One region of the Kocuria sp. UCD-OTCP genome, then DNA from elsewhere that is predicted to be linked to it. Evidence: riboswitches for the same ligand, from Rfam matches in the RefSeq annotation. Region 1 holds a riboswitch; each other region holds the start of a gene.
The links. Region 1 has a riboswitch for S-adenosylmethionine ahead of H488_RS20350 (acyl-CoA dehydrogenase family protein). Riboswitches for the same ligand answer to the same signal wherever they lie in the genome.
Positions count from the first base shown of each region.

Region 2: another riboswitch for S-adenosylmethionine. It lies ahead of H488_RS29850 (LLM class flavin-dependent oxidoreductase); the one in region 1 lies ahead of H488_RS20350 (acyl-CoA dehydrogenase family protein).
Region 3: another riboswitch for S-adenosylmethionine. It lies ahead of H488_RS25965 (methylenetetrahydrofolate reductase); the one in region 1 lies ahead of H488_RS20350 (acyl-CoA dehydrogenase family protein).
Region 4: another riboswitch for S-adenosylmethionine. It lies ahead of H488_RS26135 (cobalamin-independent methionine synthase II family protein); the one in region 1 lies ahead of H488_RS20350 (acyl-CoA dehydrogenase family protein).

Region 1 is NZ_AOSQ01000001.1:212,264-215,942, forward strand. It holds gene H488_RS20340 (thiazole synthase) at 1-207, shown strand, start outside; gene moeB (molybdopterin-synthase adenylyltransferase MoeB) at 204-1,379, shown strand; SAM riboswitch class I at 1,511-1,605, shown strand; gene H488_RS20350 (acyl-CoA dehydrogenase family protein) at 1,719-3,056, shown strand; gene H488_RS20355 (MFS transporter) at 3,060-3,679, shown strand, end outside.
Region 2 is NZ_AOSQ01000031.1:8,639-12,317, forward strand. It holds gene H488_RS29840 (maleylpyruvate isomerase N-terminal domain-containing protein) at 1-307, shown strand, start outside; gene H488_RS29845 (CoA-binding protein) at 393-857, shown strand; SAM riboswitch class IV at 1,000-1,114, shown strand; gene H488_RS29850 (LLM class flavin-dependent oxidoreductase) at 1,193-2,611, shown strand; gene H488_RS29855 (baeRF2 domain-containing protein) at 2,705-3,679, opposite strand, start outside.
Region 3 is NZ_AOSQ01000018.1:144,172-147,850, forward strand. It holds gene metE (5-methyltetrahydropteroyltriglutamate--homocysteine S-methyltransferase) at 1-1,414, opposite strand, end outside; gene H488_RS25965 (methylenetetrahydrofolate reductase) at 1,471-2,397, opposite strand; SAM riboswitch class I at 2,468-2,574, opposite strand; gene H488_RS25970 (ArsR/SmtB family transcription factor) at 2,840-3,193, shown strand; gene H488_RS25975 (SRPBCC family protein) at 3,197-3,679, shown strand, end outside.
Region 4 is NZ_AOSQ01000018.1:179,875-183,553, reverse strand. It holds gene H488_RS26145 (IclR family transcriptional regulator) at 1-612, shown strand, start outside; gene H488_RS26140 (3-hydroxybutyrate dehydrogenase) at 629-1,393, opposite strand; SAM riboswitch class I at 1,586-1,689, shown strand; gene H488_RS26135 (cobalamin-independent methionine synthase II family protein) at 1,703-2,905, shown strand; gene H488_RS26130 (cobalamin-independent methionine synthase II family protein) at 2,946-3,679, shown strand, end outside.

The DNA of each region.
Region 1 (3,679 bases):
CGCCACGCCGTGCTCGCCGGCCGGCTCGCCGCCGGTGCCGGGCGCATCCCGGCCCGCCGCCACGCCCAGGCGTCCTCGTCGATGGCCGGGCGGATCGACACGGACGCCGCCGGTGCCGGGCGGGCCGACGGGTCGTCCGCCGGCTCCTCAGTCGGCCCGGCGGACGTGCCGCGCGGGGACTGGGCGCCCGTGGGGGAGCGGCCGTGAGCCCGCTGCCCCCGCTCGTGGAGCCCGGCCCCGAACTGACCCGCGAGGAGCTCGAGCGCTACGCCCGGCACCTGACCCTGCCCGGGATCGGGACCCGCGGCCAGCGGCGGCTGCGGAACGCCCGCGTGCTCGTCGTCGGCGCCGGGGGGCTCGGGTCCCCGGCCCTGCAGTACCTCGCCGCGGCGGGGGTCGGGACCCTCGGGATCGTCGACGACGACGTGGTGGCGGTCTCCAACCTGCAGCGCCAGGTGGTGCACACGACCGCCGACGTCGGCCGCCCCAAGTCCGTCTCCGCCGCCGAGGCCGTCACCGCGCTCAACCCGCTGGTGGAGGTCCGCACCCACCCCGTCCGGCTGGACGCGGACAACGCCGTGGACATCCTCGGCGGGTACGACCTGGTCCTGGACGGCGCCGACAACTTCGCGACCCGCTACGTGGTCAGCGACGCCGCCGCCCTGACCGGCACGCCTTGCGTGTGGGGCTCCATCCTGCGCTTCGAGGGGCAGGTCAGCGTCTTCTGGGCCGGGCACGGGCCCACCTACCGGGACCTCTACCCCGAGGCCCCGCCGGACGGCGAGGTGCCCAGCTGCGCCGAGGGCGGGGTCTTCGGCATGCTCCCCGCCACCGTCGGCGCGGTCATGGTCACCGAGGCCGTCAAGCTCGTCACCGGCACCGGGGAGCCCCTGCTCGGGCGGGTGCTGCTGCACGACGCGCTGGCGATGACCTGGCGCGAGATGCGGCTCACCCCGGATCCCGACGCCGCCCCGGTCACCGCGGTGGCCCGGCCCGCCGCGGTCTGCGCGCTGCCCGGCGCGGACCCCTCCGAGACCGTCGGGGCGGCCGAGCTGGCCCGGCTGCTCGAGCGCCGGGAGCGCGGGGAGGCGTCCTTCGCCCTGGTGGACGTGCGCGAGGACTGGGAGCGGGAGCTCGTGGCCATCGACGGCGCCGTGCCCGTCCCGCTGCAGGAGATCCTGGACCGCGGCGCGGACGCCCTGCCGCCGGAGGCCCGCGGCGCTGACCTCGTGCTGCACTGCAAGGCCGGGGCCCGCTCCGCGACCGCGCTCGCCGCGCTGCGGTCCTTCTACGCCGGGCGGGAGGAGCGGGTCCGACACCTCGAGGGCGGGGTGCTCGCCTGGGTGGCGCAGGTGGACCCGGGCCAGCCGGTCTACTGATCCGGTCTCCTGCGGCACACCGCTACACCACCGCGGAGGACGTGACCTTCTGTGACGCCGTCGTGACATTCCATGACGTGCGCCCGTCATCCGGTTGGTCCCGGACCGGGCGGTCTGATGCCATGGCAAGCGCCCCATTCAGAGCGGCTGAGAGATCTGGCTCGACGACGCCGCAGCAACCCGCCCTCCTCCGGGGTCAGGGTGCTAATGCCAGAACCGATGGAGATCCCGGATCTGCAGTCGGCCCGTGACGTCAGCCTCCGGCGCTGACGCCACCGGGCCCGCCCCCGGCGCGACTGGCCGACCGGCAATCCTCGGTGCGACCGAGAGGACCACCGCATGACCCCGAGCACGGTCGAGGAGACCACCGCCCATCCCCGCGCCGGCACGGACCTCCCCGCCGGCCTGCCCGGGGACTACGCCGGGCTGCGGGAGCACTTCCGGCCGCTGTTCGCGGAGATCGCCGCCGGCGCCCTGGACCGGGACCTCCGGCGCGCGCTGCCCTACGCGGAGGTCGGCCGGCTGGACCGGGCCGGGTTCGGTGCCCTGCGCGTCCCGGCGGCCCACGGCGGCCCCGGGGTCAGCCTCGAGGACTTCACCCGGCTGCTGGTCGACCTGGCCGAGGCCGACTCCAACATCGCCCACCTCTACCGCTCCCACCACGGCTTCGTGGAGTCCCTGCGCTTCCTGCCCCGCGAGTTCCAGGAGGTCTGGTACCCGCGGGTGCTGGCCGGAGCCACCGTCGGCAACGCCTCCACGGAGAAGGGCGGCAACGCGCTGGGCACCCTGAACACCGTGCTGAGCCGGACCGCCGAGGGCTGGGAGCTCACCGGCCGGAAGTTCTACGCCACCGGCTCCGTCTTCTGCGACTACACCCGCGTCTCGGCCGCCCTGGACGGCCGCGACGGGCGGCGCTTCGCCGTCGTCGCCACGGACGCCGAGGGTGTGACGCTCGAGGACGACTGGGACGGCTTCGGGCAGAAGCTCACCGGCACCGGCACCGCGGTCTTCGACCGGGTGCGTGTCCCGGAGGACGCCGTGCTGGACCGCACCGCCGGCAGCGCGGAGGCCGTCCACGAGGCCGCCTTCTTCCAGCTCGTGCTGCTGGCCGTGCTGGCCGGCATCGCGCGGGCGGCCCGGAGGGACGCGGTGGAGACCATCGCCGGACGCCGGCGGACCTTCAACACCGGGCTCGGCCTGCCGTTCCGCGACGACCCGCTGATCCAGGAGGCCACCGGGCGGATCTCCGCCAAGGCCTTCGCCGCCGAGGCCACCGTCCTGCACGCCGCCCGCACCCTGGACGCCGGGATCGCCGCCGCCGCAGCGGCCGGCGCCGACCGGCCGGACTTCACCGGGGCCCTCCCGGCGGCGCTGCACGAGTCCGAGATCGCCGTGGAGCACGCCCAGGTCACCGTGCCGGAGCTGGCGCTCGGCGCGGCCCAGGACCTGTTCCTCACCGTGGGCGCCTCCGCCACGTCCACGGCCAAGGGCCTGGACCGGCACTGGCGCAACGCCCAGACCGTGGCCACCCACAACCCGATCGCCTTCCGCGCCCGAGCCCTCGGCGACTACCTCATCAACGGCACCCTGCCGGAGGGCCTGAACGCCATCGGCGACGCGAAGACCGGCGCCACGACCGATGTCACGGCCGACGCCGACCGAACCCCAGGAGCCTGACGCATGAGCACCACGACCACGGCCGCCCCGGGCCGCAGCAGCATCGTCCACGGCAAGAAGCGCGTCCTGGCCTCGGCCTTCGCCGGGACCACCATCGAGTGGTACGACTTCTACCTCTACGGCACCGCCGCCGCACTCGTCTTCAACGTCCAGTTCTTCCCCATGGCCACCGAGCTCGGCGGCATCGTGGCGTCCTTCGCCACGCTCGCGGTCGGGGTGATCGCCCGACCCTTGGGCGGGATCATCGCCGGGCACCTGGGGGACCGGATCGGCCGCAAGGCCCTGCTGGTGGCCTCGCTGCTGCTCATGGGCGTGGCCTCCACCCTGATCGGCCTGCTGCCCACCTATGAGGTGATCGGCTGGTGGGCCGTCGTCGGCCTCGTGGTCCTGCGCATCCTCCAGGGCCTGTCCGCCGGTGCCGAGTGGGGCGGCTCCGCGCTGCTGAGCGTGGAGCACTCACCGGCCCGCCACCGCGGGTTCTTCGGGTCCTTCACCCAGATCGGCTCCTCCGCCGGCATGCTGCTGGCCACCGGCGCGTTCTTCATCGTGCAGAACGTCATGAGCGAGGAGCAGTTCGCCGCCTACGGCTGGCGCATCCCCTTCCTGCTCTCGGCCCTGCTCGT
Region 2 (3,679 bases), on a different contig from region 1:
CTGCGGCGACGGCGCGGTCCGCACCCAGGGGCACGTGCTGCGCGTCGAGGACCTGCTGAGCACCCTCGCGGTGGAGGCCACGGTCCACCACCTGGACCTGATCCAGCACCTGGACGGCTCCCCGGGTCCCGCCGTGGACGGGCTCGCCGAGGTCCGCCGGGTCCTCACCGACCTGTGGGAGCGGGAACCGCTCGAGCACTGGAGCGACGAGCACTTCGCCCGCGTGGGAACCGGCCGGGCGGAGCTGACCGCCCAGGAGCGTGCGGAGCTGGGCGCGCACGCGGACCTCCTGCCGCTCTTCTCCTGACCCTCCCCCCTCCGCGAGGTCGCCGACACGTGCAATCCCGCGGAGGAAGAAGGAGGGGGAACGGGTTCCGTGCCAGGCTGGGGGCATGAGCCGCAACGACCCCGCCGTCATCGACCGCCTCATGACACGGCCCGGCCGGTGGGCCGTGGTGGGGCTGACCGGCAACACGGCCCGTCCGGCGCACTCGGTGGCGAAGCGGATCCGGGACGACCTCGGCATGACGATCGTCCCGGTCAACCCGAAGGGCGAGCCAGTGCACGGCGAGCCCGGCCACCGCACGCTCGCCGAGGTCCCGGGGCCGATCGACGTGGTGGACTGCTTCGTGAACTCCCGCCGCGTCGGCGCGGTGGTGGACCAGGCCATCGCCGTGGGCGCCGCCGCGGTGTGGCTGCAGCTGGGCGTCGTCGACGAGGACGCCGCCGCCCGGGCGGAGCGGGCCGGCCTCGACGTGGTCATGGACACCTGCCCCCTGATCGAGCTCCGGTCCCTGCTCCGGCGGGGCTGGACCCTGGACCCGGGCCGGACCCCGCCGCTCGCCCCGCCCGGCTGAAAGACCCGGCTGAGCGACCCGGCGGAGCCGCCCGAACCGGGTGGGCGCAGGCCCGATGCGGGCCGGGACCGTCCCCGTGCGGCGGGACCGCACAGGGGTTGCACCCGGTCAGGGGCCACCCGCTAAGCTGTCCCCCGACGACGATGACGAGTCCCGACACGAAGCTCTGGCTGGTCGGGCGGCAACCCTCTCCCGTAGCGGGGTGCCCCAGATGAACATCGGGCCGCGGTGCACGTGCTCCGCGGCAAGTACGGCGCCCACCAGTGCGTCGGACCCGCGGGCAGGTCTCCACGACGCACGGGCGCGGGTCGGCATCGACCCGGGAGGAACACCCCATGAGCAAGCGCATCGCCCTGAACGCCTTCGACATGACCTGCGTGGGCCACCAGGCCCCCGGTCTGTGGAAGCACCCCCGCTCCCGGGCGGACGAGTACAACACGATCGAGTACTGGACGGACGTCGCCCAGGTCCTGGAGAAGGGGCTCTTCGACGCGCTGTTCCTCGCGGACGTCGTCGGGTACTACGACGTCTACCAGAACTCCGCGGCCCCGGTGATCCGGGACGCCACCCAGATCCCGGTCAACGACCCCTTCATGCAGATCTCCGCGATGGCGGCCGTGACGAAGCACCTCGGCTTCGGCGTGACGAGCGCGATCACCTACGAGCAGCCGTACCCGCTCGCCCGGAAGTTCGCGACCCTCGACCACCTCACGAAGGGCCGGATGGGCTTCAACGTGGTGACGTCCTACCTGAAGTCGGCCGCCGAGAACCACGGGCTGACGGAGCAGATCTCCCACGACGAGCGCTACGAGATCGCCGAGGAGTTCATGGAGGTCTGCTACAAGCTCTGGGAGGGCTCCTGGGAGGACGGCGCGGTCCGGCGCGACCGGGTCAACGGGGTCTTCGCCGACCCGGCGCTCGTCCACCCGATCCAGCACCACGGCAGGTACTTCGACGTCCCCGGCATCGGGCTGACCGAGCCGTCCCCGCAGCGCACGCCGCTGATCTTCCAGGCCGGGGCCTCCTCCCGCGGGCGGGCGTTCGCCGGCCGCCACGCGGAGGCGGTGTTCGTGGGCGGCATCCGCCCGGACCTGACCCGGGTGGTGACCGACAAGCTGCGCGACGAGGCGGAGGCCGGCGGGCGGAACCGGGACGACCTCAAGATCTTCGCCATGCTGCACGTGATCGTCGACGAGACCGACGCGAAGGCCGAGCAGAAGCGCCGCGACTACGAGCGGTACGCGGACACCGACGGCGCGCTGGGCCTCGTGGGCGGCTGGTCCGGGCTGGACCTGGGCCGCTACGACGAGAACGACGTCCTGGAGTACATCAAGACCGACTCGATCCAGTCCTTCCTGACCCCCTTCACCACGGCCGACCCGCACAAGAAGTGGACGATCAAGGAGGTCGCCAAGCACATCTCGATGGGCGGCATGGGCGTGCCGATCGTCGGGTCCCCGCAGACCGTGGCCGACGAGCTCGAGCGGTGGATCGACGAGGGCGGGCTGGACGGCATCAACCTCGCCTACCACGTGTCCCCGGGCTCGTTCGAGGACTTCGTGGAGTGGGTCGTGCCGGAGCTGCAGAAGCGCGGCCGCTACCGCACCGGCTACGAGGGCACCACGCTGCGCGAGAACCTCTACGGCAAGGGGCAGACCAAGGTGCTCGGCACCCACCCCGCCGCCGCGTTCCGGGGCGCCTACGCGGGCAGGCCCTCCGCCGCGGACACCCCCGCCCGCCAGCTGGCCCTCTGACCCCCGTCCCCTGACCCCGCGGCTCCGCCGAGAGCACGGGGCAGGGCACGGACGAGGGGCCCCCGCGTGCGGGGGCCCCTCGTCCGTGCCGGGTCAGGACGCCGGTGCGGCGCTCCAGCGCAGCAGGGCCGCGACGTCCGTGCCGTGGGGCAGCGCCCCCGGCGGCACGAAGACGGGGCGGCCGTCGGTCAGCACCGCGGCGCGCACCAGCGCGGCGTCGGCGGAGACCCGGCCCAGCACGCCGGCGCCCACGGCCTCCGACTCCTCCAGGGCGATCCACGGCTCGGCGTCCAGGGCGATGAGCTGCTGCTCCGTGTCCAGGTGGGTGTCGTCGATCAGCAGCGTCTCCGCCTGGGCCTGCTGCAGGGCGGAGACCACGGGCGCCATCCCCGAGACGGCGGTGGGGTCCGCGCGTCCCTGCTGCTCGGCGAGCCGCTCGAGCAGCGCCTGCTGGCGGTGCGCCACGACCTCCGCCACGCGCTCCTCGACCTGGTGGTCGAAGTCGGCGGACTTGCTGCCCTCCGCCCGGGTGTTGGCGTCCACGACGCTCAGCATCCCCCGGCTCGCCTTGGACAGCTGCTCCTCGACCAGGCCCCGGGCCCGCAGGTCCCCGGCCAGGACGACGAGCTGGGCCCCGCTCTCGGCCACGACCTTGTCGATCTGCTCGGCCACCTGCTCGGTGTTGCGCCGCCACACGTCCTCCGTGTGCCGCTGCCAGCGCCCCTGCGACCAGCCGCCCCCGGGGAACTTCTTCAGGTGCTCGGTCTCGCCCTCGATCTGCTGCTCGTCCGCGGCCCGGACGCGGCTGGCGTGCTGGAGGCAGATCTCGCCGCCGTCCCGGCCCACCTCGGCGACCACGTACGGGAAGTCGTCCGGGCGGTGCCGGAACAGGGGAGTGAGATCGGGGACGTCCTCCACCTGGACGACACCGCTGCCGGCCCGGGGCCCGGGGAGGACCTCGTCGATCTCCACGGTGCCTCCGCGCACCAGCAGGTACCGGCACACCGGGTCCGGCACGCCCTCGGCCGGGCGCACGGCGGCCTCCACCGCGGCGAGGTCGGCCTTGCT
Region 3 (3,679 bases), on a different contig from region 1:
GCCGGGCGCGGGTGGCGCGGACCTCCGCGGTCTGGGGGAAGGATCCGATCGTGGTGGTGGGCAGCGGGGGCAGGGGCCCGGACGCCGTGAAGGACCGGCCGTCCTGGGCGCTCCGGCGGACCTCCGCGGCCGACCGTCCGATGTCCGCGGCGGTCAGCGACCCGGCGCGCTCGCGCACGGCCGCGTCCCGGACCCCCGCGGCGTCCTGCCGGGTGCGGCGGGCCTCGGCGGCCTCGGCCAGCTCCGGCGCGACCGCCTCCGTCCCGGCGGCGAGACCGCGGGCCAGGGTGACGATCTCGCCGACCTTCTGGTCGGCGAAGGCGAGCCAGCTCCGCAGCTGCGGGTCCAGCCGGGTCTCCTCGGCCACGTCGTGCGGGACGTGGAACAGGGACGTGGAGGAGGCCACGGACACCTGGGCGCCCCCGCGGGCCAGCTCCGCGAGCTGGTCGAGCCGGCCGGCCAGGTCGGCCCGCCACACGTTGTGCCCGTCCACGGCGCCGGCCACGAGCACGGCGGAGTCCTCGCCCCGGAAGAACTCCAGCTCCTCGGCGGTGGGGGCGGCGCCCTTGACGAGGTCCAGGTGCAGGGCCTCCACCCCGGAGCAGGCCAGCGGGTGCAGCAGCGGCCCGGGGGAGCCGTAGGACGTGGTGACGAACAGCTGCGGGCGCCCGGTCACGGCGGTCAGGCCCGTGTAGGCGTCCCACACGGACGCGGCGAGCTGCTCGCCGGTGACGTCCTGGTCCGCCACGAGGGCCGGCTCCTCCAGCTGCACCCAGTCCGCGCCGGCGGCGGCGAGCTCCTGGAGCAGCCGCGCGTACACGGGCAGCAGCTCGGGGAGCCGCTGCAGCGGGTCGAAGCCCGCGGGGGCGTCGTCGTCGGCCTTGGCGAGGAGGAGGAAGGACACCGGGCCCACGAGGACCGGGCGGACGGTGAAGCCGTGCGCGGCGGCGCGGCGGACGTCGGCCACGAGCCGGTCGGCGGTGGCGCGGAGCGGGGTCTCCGGGCCGATCTCGGGCACGAGGTAGTGGTAGTTGGTGTCGAACCACTTGGTCAGCTCGAGGGGAGCGCGCCCGGCGTCGCCGCGGGCCAGCACGAAGCTCGCGTCGAGGCCGAGCCGGCCCTCGGCGTCGGCGAGATCGGCGAAGCGGGCCGGCACCGCCCCGAGGGCCACGGTGGTGTCCAGGACCTGGTCGTAGAGGGGGAACGCCGCGGGCAGGGACGAGTCCCGGGCGCCGAGGCCCAGCTCCACGAGCCGGCGGTGGGTCGCCAGCTGCAGGTCGGCGGCCGCAGACTCGAGCTCCTCGCGGGTCGAGCGCCCGGCCCAGTAGGCCTCCAGGGCCTTCTTCAGCTCGCGGCGGCGGCCGATCCGGGGGTAGCCGGTGATGGTGGCGGCGGGGAACGGGACAGTGGTCATGGTGGTCTCCTGAAGGGGTGTCGAGGGGTCGTGCGGAACGGTGGGTGGGCGCGTGCTCAGGCGGGGAGCAGAAGGTCCTCGAGCGCGACGGGCACGTGCGGGACGCGCGGGAGGTCCACGTGCTCCAGCAGGTCGAGCGCGGCCCCGTGCTCGTTGAAGGTGTAGAGGTGCAGCCCGGGGGCGCCGGCGTCCAGGGCGGCGCGGGCCAGCCGCGCCGCGAAGGCCACGCCGGCGCGGTGCCGCTCGGCAGGACCGGGCGCGTCCTCCAGCGCGGCGGCCAGGCCCGGGTGGGGCGCCAGGCCCGCCAGCCGGCACAGCGTCCGGAGCCGCCGCGGGTCGGTGACCGGCATGATCCCCGGGACGATCGGGATCGTCACCCCGGCCGCCCGCGCCGCCGCGACCAGGCGCTCGTAGCGCTGCGGGCGGAAGTAGACCTGCGTGATCGCGAAGTCCGCCCCGGAGCGCTGCTTGGCCAGCAGCACCTCGACGTCGTGCCGGAAGGACGGCGACTCCGGGTGCCGGGTCGGGTAGGCGGCCACGCCCACGGCGAGCCGGCCGGCCGCCAGGGCCGCGGTGTGGCGCTGCTCGACCTCGCGCACGAGCTCCACGAGCTCGCCGGCGTGCCGCAGCTCGCCCGGCTCGGCCCCCGGGTCGAGGTCGCCGCGCAGGGCCAGGACGCCCCGGACGCCGCGGCGGACCAGTGCGGCCACGGTCTGCTCCAGCTCGGCCCGAGTGCTGCCGACGCACGTCAGGTGGGCCAGGGGCCGCAGGCTCGTGCGCGCCAGGAGGTGGTCGAGCAGGGCGAGCGAGCTGTCCCGGCGCTGCTCGTCCCCGCTGTACGTCACCGAGACGTGGTCGGGACGGGTGGGCTCGAGCTCCTCGATGGTCCGCAGCAGCGTGTCGGCGCTCGCCGCGCTGCGCGGCGGATAGAGCTCGTAGGACAGGGACGGCGGCGCCGGCCGGGCGGTCGGGCGTGGTGTCACGTTCTTCCTCCAAGGGTCACCCCGAGGGAGGGCAGCAGCCGTCCCGGAGTGGACCCGGGAGGCTGCGACAGCTCCATCGGTCCTGGCGGGAGCACCGTTCCGTGCACCCCGTGGCGGGGGCGCGGATGGTTGCTGCGGCGTCGACGAGCCAGGTCTCTCGGCCGCTCTGGATAGATGCAGGACCCATTCCAACGGCTGCCCCGCTGCGCTGCCAAGTGCGGGCGCCCAGAAGACGCCGGTGCGCCGACTGTGACGACCGCGGCGTCACAGGACGCAACACCGACGCGCGACGACGCACCGGCGACGACGCACCGGCGGCGAGGCCCATGAGGAGCGCAGGTCCGGGGTCGTCACGATCCGGTCTCGGGTCTTGCCGGGCCGGGGCGGGCGGCCTAGTCTTTGACAACCAACAGGTTGATCAAGGAATCAGTTGACAAACACCGTGGATCCCGGCGACGACGAGCTCGACAGGGCCTTCCTGGCCCTGGCCGACCCGGTCCGCCGCCGCATCGTCGCCCGGCTCAGCCGCGGCCCGGCCACGGTCACCGAACTGGCGGAACCCTTCGCGATCTCCCTCCAGGCGGTCTCGAAGCACATCCAGGTCCTCGAGCAGGCGCAGCTCGTCACGCGCACCCGTGACGCCCAGCGCCGGCCCGTCCACCTGGACCCCGCACGGCTCGAGGCGCTCACCGCGTGGATCGACCGGTACCGGCTGGTCCGGGAGGAGCAGTTCCGCCGCCTCGACGCCGTGCTCGACACCCGAGCCGCGGACCGCGGCGAGCACACCCAGGACTGAACCATGGGACACGCCCTGCACCTGACCGTCCCCGACGGCCTGCCCTTCATCGACTTCGAGCGCGAGTTCGACCACCCCGTGGCCGACGTCTTCCGCGCCCACGCCGACCCCGAGCTGTTCCGGCAGTGGATCGGGCCGCGCGGGCTGCGGACCCGGATCGACGGCTTCGAGTTCCGCCCCGGCGGCGCCTACCGGTTCGTCCAGCGCGGCGAGGACAGCACCGAGGAGTACGCCTTCCGCGGCGTCTTCCACACGGTGCGCGAGAACGAGCTCGTGGTCCAGACCTTCGAGTACGAGGGCTGGCCCGACGCCGTGGACCTGGAGTACCTGCATTTCGAGGACCTGGGCGACGGCCGGTGCCGGCTGCGCGGGCACACCGTCCACGCGTCCCAGGAGGCCCGCGACGGGATGGTCGGATCCGGCATGGAGAAGGGCGTGGCCGAGGGCTACGAGCGGCTCGAGGAGCTGCTGGGCGGGCGGACCGCG
Region 4 (3,679 bases), on a different contig from region 1:
GAGGGCCTCGTGGACCGCGACGCCGGGACCGGGGCCTGGCAGCTGGGCCCCGAGCTGTACGTGCTGGGCGCAGTGGCGGCCCACCGCTATCCGATCCGGGAGCTGGCCGGGCCCTCGCTGCGCCGGCTCGCGGAGGCCACCGGCGAGAGCGCGTTCCTCTCGGTCCGCCGGGGGCTGGAGACGGTCTGCCTGGCGCGCGTGGAGGGCGCCTTCCCCATCCGCTCCCACGTCCTCTACGAGGGGCTGCGGCTGCCGCTCGGCGTGGCCTCGGCAGGGCTGGCGGTCCTGGCCCACCTCCCGGACGCGGAGGTGGACCGGGTCCTCGCGGCCACGGCCGGGGCCCGCACCGAGTGGGGCCCGCTGCACACGCCCGAGCGGATCCGGGAGCTGCTCGCGGACGTCCGGCGGGAGGGCTTCGCCGTGAACCCGGGGCTGATCGTCGAGGGCAGCTGGGGCATGGCCGCCGCGGTCTTCGACGCGACGGGCACGCCGGTCTACGCGCTGAGCCTCACGGGCATCGAGCCCCGGTTCAGCGGCGAGCGCCGGCAGCTCCTGGGCCGGGCCCTGCTCACGGAGGCCCACCGGCTCTCCCGGGAGCTGGGTCACCGCTGAGCGGCCCGGGGCGGGCTCAGCGCGCCGTCCAGCCGCCGTCCATCGTGTAGGAGGCCCCGGTGACCATGGACGCGTGCGGTCCGGCCAGCCACGCGACCAGGCTGCCGACGTCCTCCGGGTCCACGAGCTTCTTGATCGGCGTCTCGCCGAGCATGATCCGCTCCACCACCTCGGACTCGGGGATCCCGTGCACCCTCGCCTGGTCGGCGATCTGCTTCTCGACGAGCGGGGTGCGCACGTAGCCGGGGTTGATGCAGTTGCTCGTCACCCCGTGGGCCGCGCCCTCCACCGCGACGGTCTTGGACAGCCCCTCCAGGCCGTGCTTCGCCGAGACGTAGGCGCTCTTGTAGGGGGACGCCCGCAGCCCGTGCACGGAGGAGACGTTGATGACGCGCCCCCAGCCCCGCTCGTACATGTGCGGCAGCGCGGCGCGCACCAGCAGGAACGGGGACTCCAGCATCAGCACCAGGATCCGGTGGAAGTCCGCGGGGTCGAACTCCTGGAGGGGGGCGACCTTCTGGATGCCGGCGTTGTTGACCAGCACGTCGACCTCGAGGCTCAGCTCGGCGAGCGCCGCGGTGTCGAGCAGGTCGACGGCCCACGCGCGGCCGCCGAGCTCGTCCGCGACGCGCTGCGCCCCGGCCTCGTCGACGTCGGCCACGACCACGTGCGCGCCGGAGCCGGCGAGGGCCCAGGCGGCGGCCAGGCCGATGCCGCTCGCGCCACCGGTGACGAGCGCCGTGCGGCCCTCGAGGTCCTGCTGCTGGGGCGTCTGGGACATGGGGGTCCTTCCTCTGGTCCGTCGTGCCCGCGGGGTGAGGGGCACGGATCACCGCCACGGTATGTGATCCAGGCCATGTTCGCGAAGGACAGCTCCTCCCGGGAGTGCGCGCCGGGTCGCGTCACACGGCGTCATGTCCGTCATCCGGGCGCCGAATGGCGCAGCGCGCACGGGTGCGCTTGGATGACAGGGTCACCATCCAGAGCGGCCGAGAGATCTGGCTCGACGACGCCGCAGCAACCCGGGCGACGGCATCCCCGTCCCGCCTCCGGTGCTACCGCCAGGACCGATGGAAAGGACGCACGACCCATGCTGCGAAGCGCCGACCGCATCCGCACGACCCACGCCGGGTCCCTCCCGCGCACCCCGGCGCTGCTCGAGGCCAACCGGGCGAAGGGGGCCGTCCCGGAGGCGGAGTACGACCGGCTCCTGCAGGACTCGGTGGTCGACGTGGTCCGCCGACAGCGCGAGCTCGGGATCGACGTGGTCAACGACGGCGAGTACGGCCACGTCATGGCCGCGGAGGTCGACTACGGCGCGTGGTGGCACTACGTCTTCGCCCGGATCTCGGGCCTCACCCCCGGCGACGTGGACCTGTGGGAGCAGGAGCCGCAGCGCTCCTCGCCCGGCAGGGTGGTCCTGACGAGCTTCGGGGACCGCCGGGACCGCCGGCTCTTCCACGAGGCGTACACGGACCCCTCCTCGGGCATCACCACGGGCAAGCAGGCGCCGTTCCCGAAGATCACCGGGAAGCTGGAGTACACGGGCCACGCGGCGCTGGAGGCGGACATCCGCAACCTCAAGGCCGGGCTGCAGGCCACGGGCGCGAGCGAGGGCTACCTCGCCGCGCTGTCCCCGGGCTCGTGCGCGCGGCTGGAGAACACCCACTACGCGGACGAGGACGAGGTGCTGACCGCCTGCGCCGAGGTGATGCGCGAGGAGTACCGGGCGATCACCGACGCCGGGCTGATCGTGCAGATCGACGACCCGTCCATCGCGGAGAACTGGGACCAGGTCAATCCCGAGCCCGGCGTGGAGGACTACCTCGCGTTCACCCGCAAGCGGGTCGAGGCCCTCAACTACGCCCTCGAGGGCATCCCGGAGGAGCAGGTGCGCTTCCACCTGTGCTGGGGCTCCTGGCACGGCCCGCACACCACGGACCTCGGGTTCGAGCACCTGGTGGAGCTCATGCTCTCCATCAGGGCCGGCGGCTACAGCTTCGAGGCCGCCAACGCCCGGCACGAGCACGAGTGGAAGGTCTGGCAGGACCACGAGCTGCCCGAGGGCAAGATCATCATCCCGGGGATCGTCTCCCACGCCACCAACGTGGTGGAGCACCCGGAGCTGGTGGCCGACCGGATCGAGCGCTTCGCCCGCCAGGTGGGCCGCGAGAACGTGATCGCCTCGACCGACTGCGGCCTGGGCGGGCGGATCCACCCGCAGATCGCCGCGGCGAAGCTCGAGACCCTCGCCCGCGGGGCCGAGCTCGCCTCCCGCCGGCTCTGGTCCTGACCGGCCCCCGACCTTCCCGCAGACCCTCAGGAGGACACGCATGACCATGCAGAACACCGACCACGTGCAGACCACCCACGTGGGCTCCCTGCCGCGGACCCCGCGGCTGCTCGAGGCCAACCAGCGGCACGCCGAGGGCGCCATCACGTTCGAGCAGCTCACCGACGAGCTCGCCGTGGGCGTCGAGGACGTGGTGCGCCGGCAGCGCGAGATCGGCGTGGACGTGGTCAACGACGGCGAGTACGGGCACACGATGTCCAGCGCGGTCGACTACGGCGCGTGGTGGAACTACTCCTTCTCCCGCCTCGGCGGGCTCACCCCGACCGACGAGGACCGGTGGGCGTCCACGGAGAAGAGGCGCTCCTCGCCCGGCCACATCGTGCTCACGAGCTTCCCGGACCGCCGGGACCGCGAGCGCTTCCGGGAGGCGTACGAGGACCCGGCGTCGGGCATCCTCACCGGGCGCTCCTCGACCACGCAGCCCAAGATCACCGGGCCGCTGACCTACACGGGACAGGAGGCCGTGGCCTCGGACGTCCGCAACCTCCGGGCGGCCATGGCGGCCACCGGGGCGCAGACCGGGTTCGTGGCCGCCCTCTCCCCCGGCTCCGCCGCGCGCGTGACGAACGAGTACTACAGGACCGACGAGGAGCTCGTCTACGCGTGCGCCGACGCGATGCGCGAGGAGTACCTGGCGATCACGGACGCCGGGCTGACCGTGCAGATCGACGACCCGTCCATCGCGGAGTCCTGGGACCAGATCAACCCCGAGCC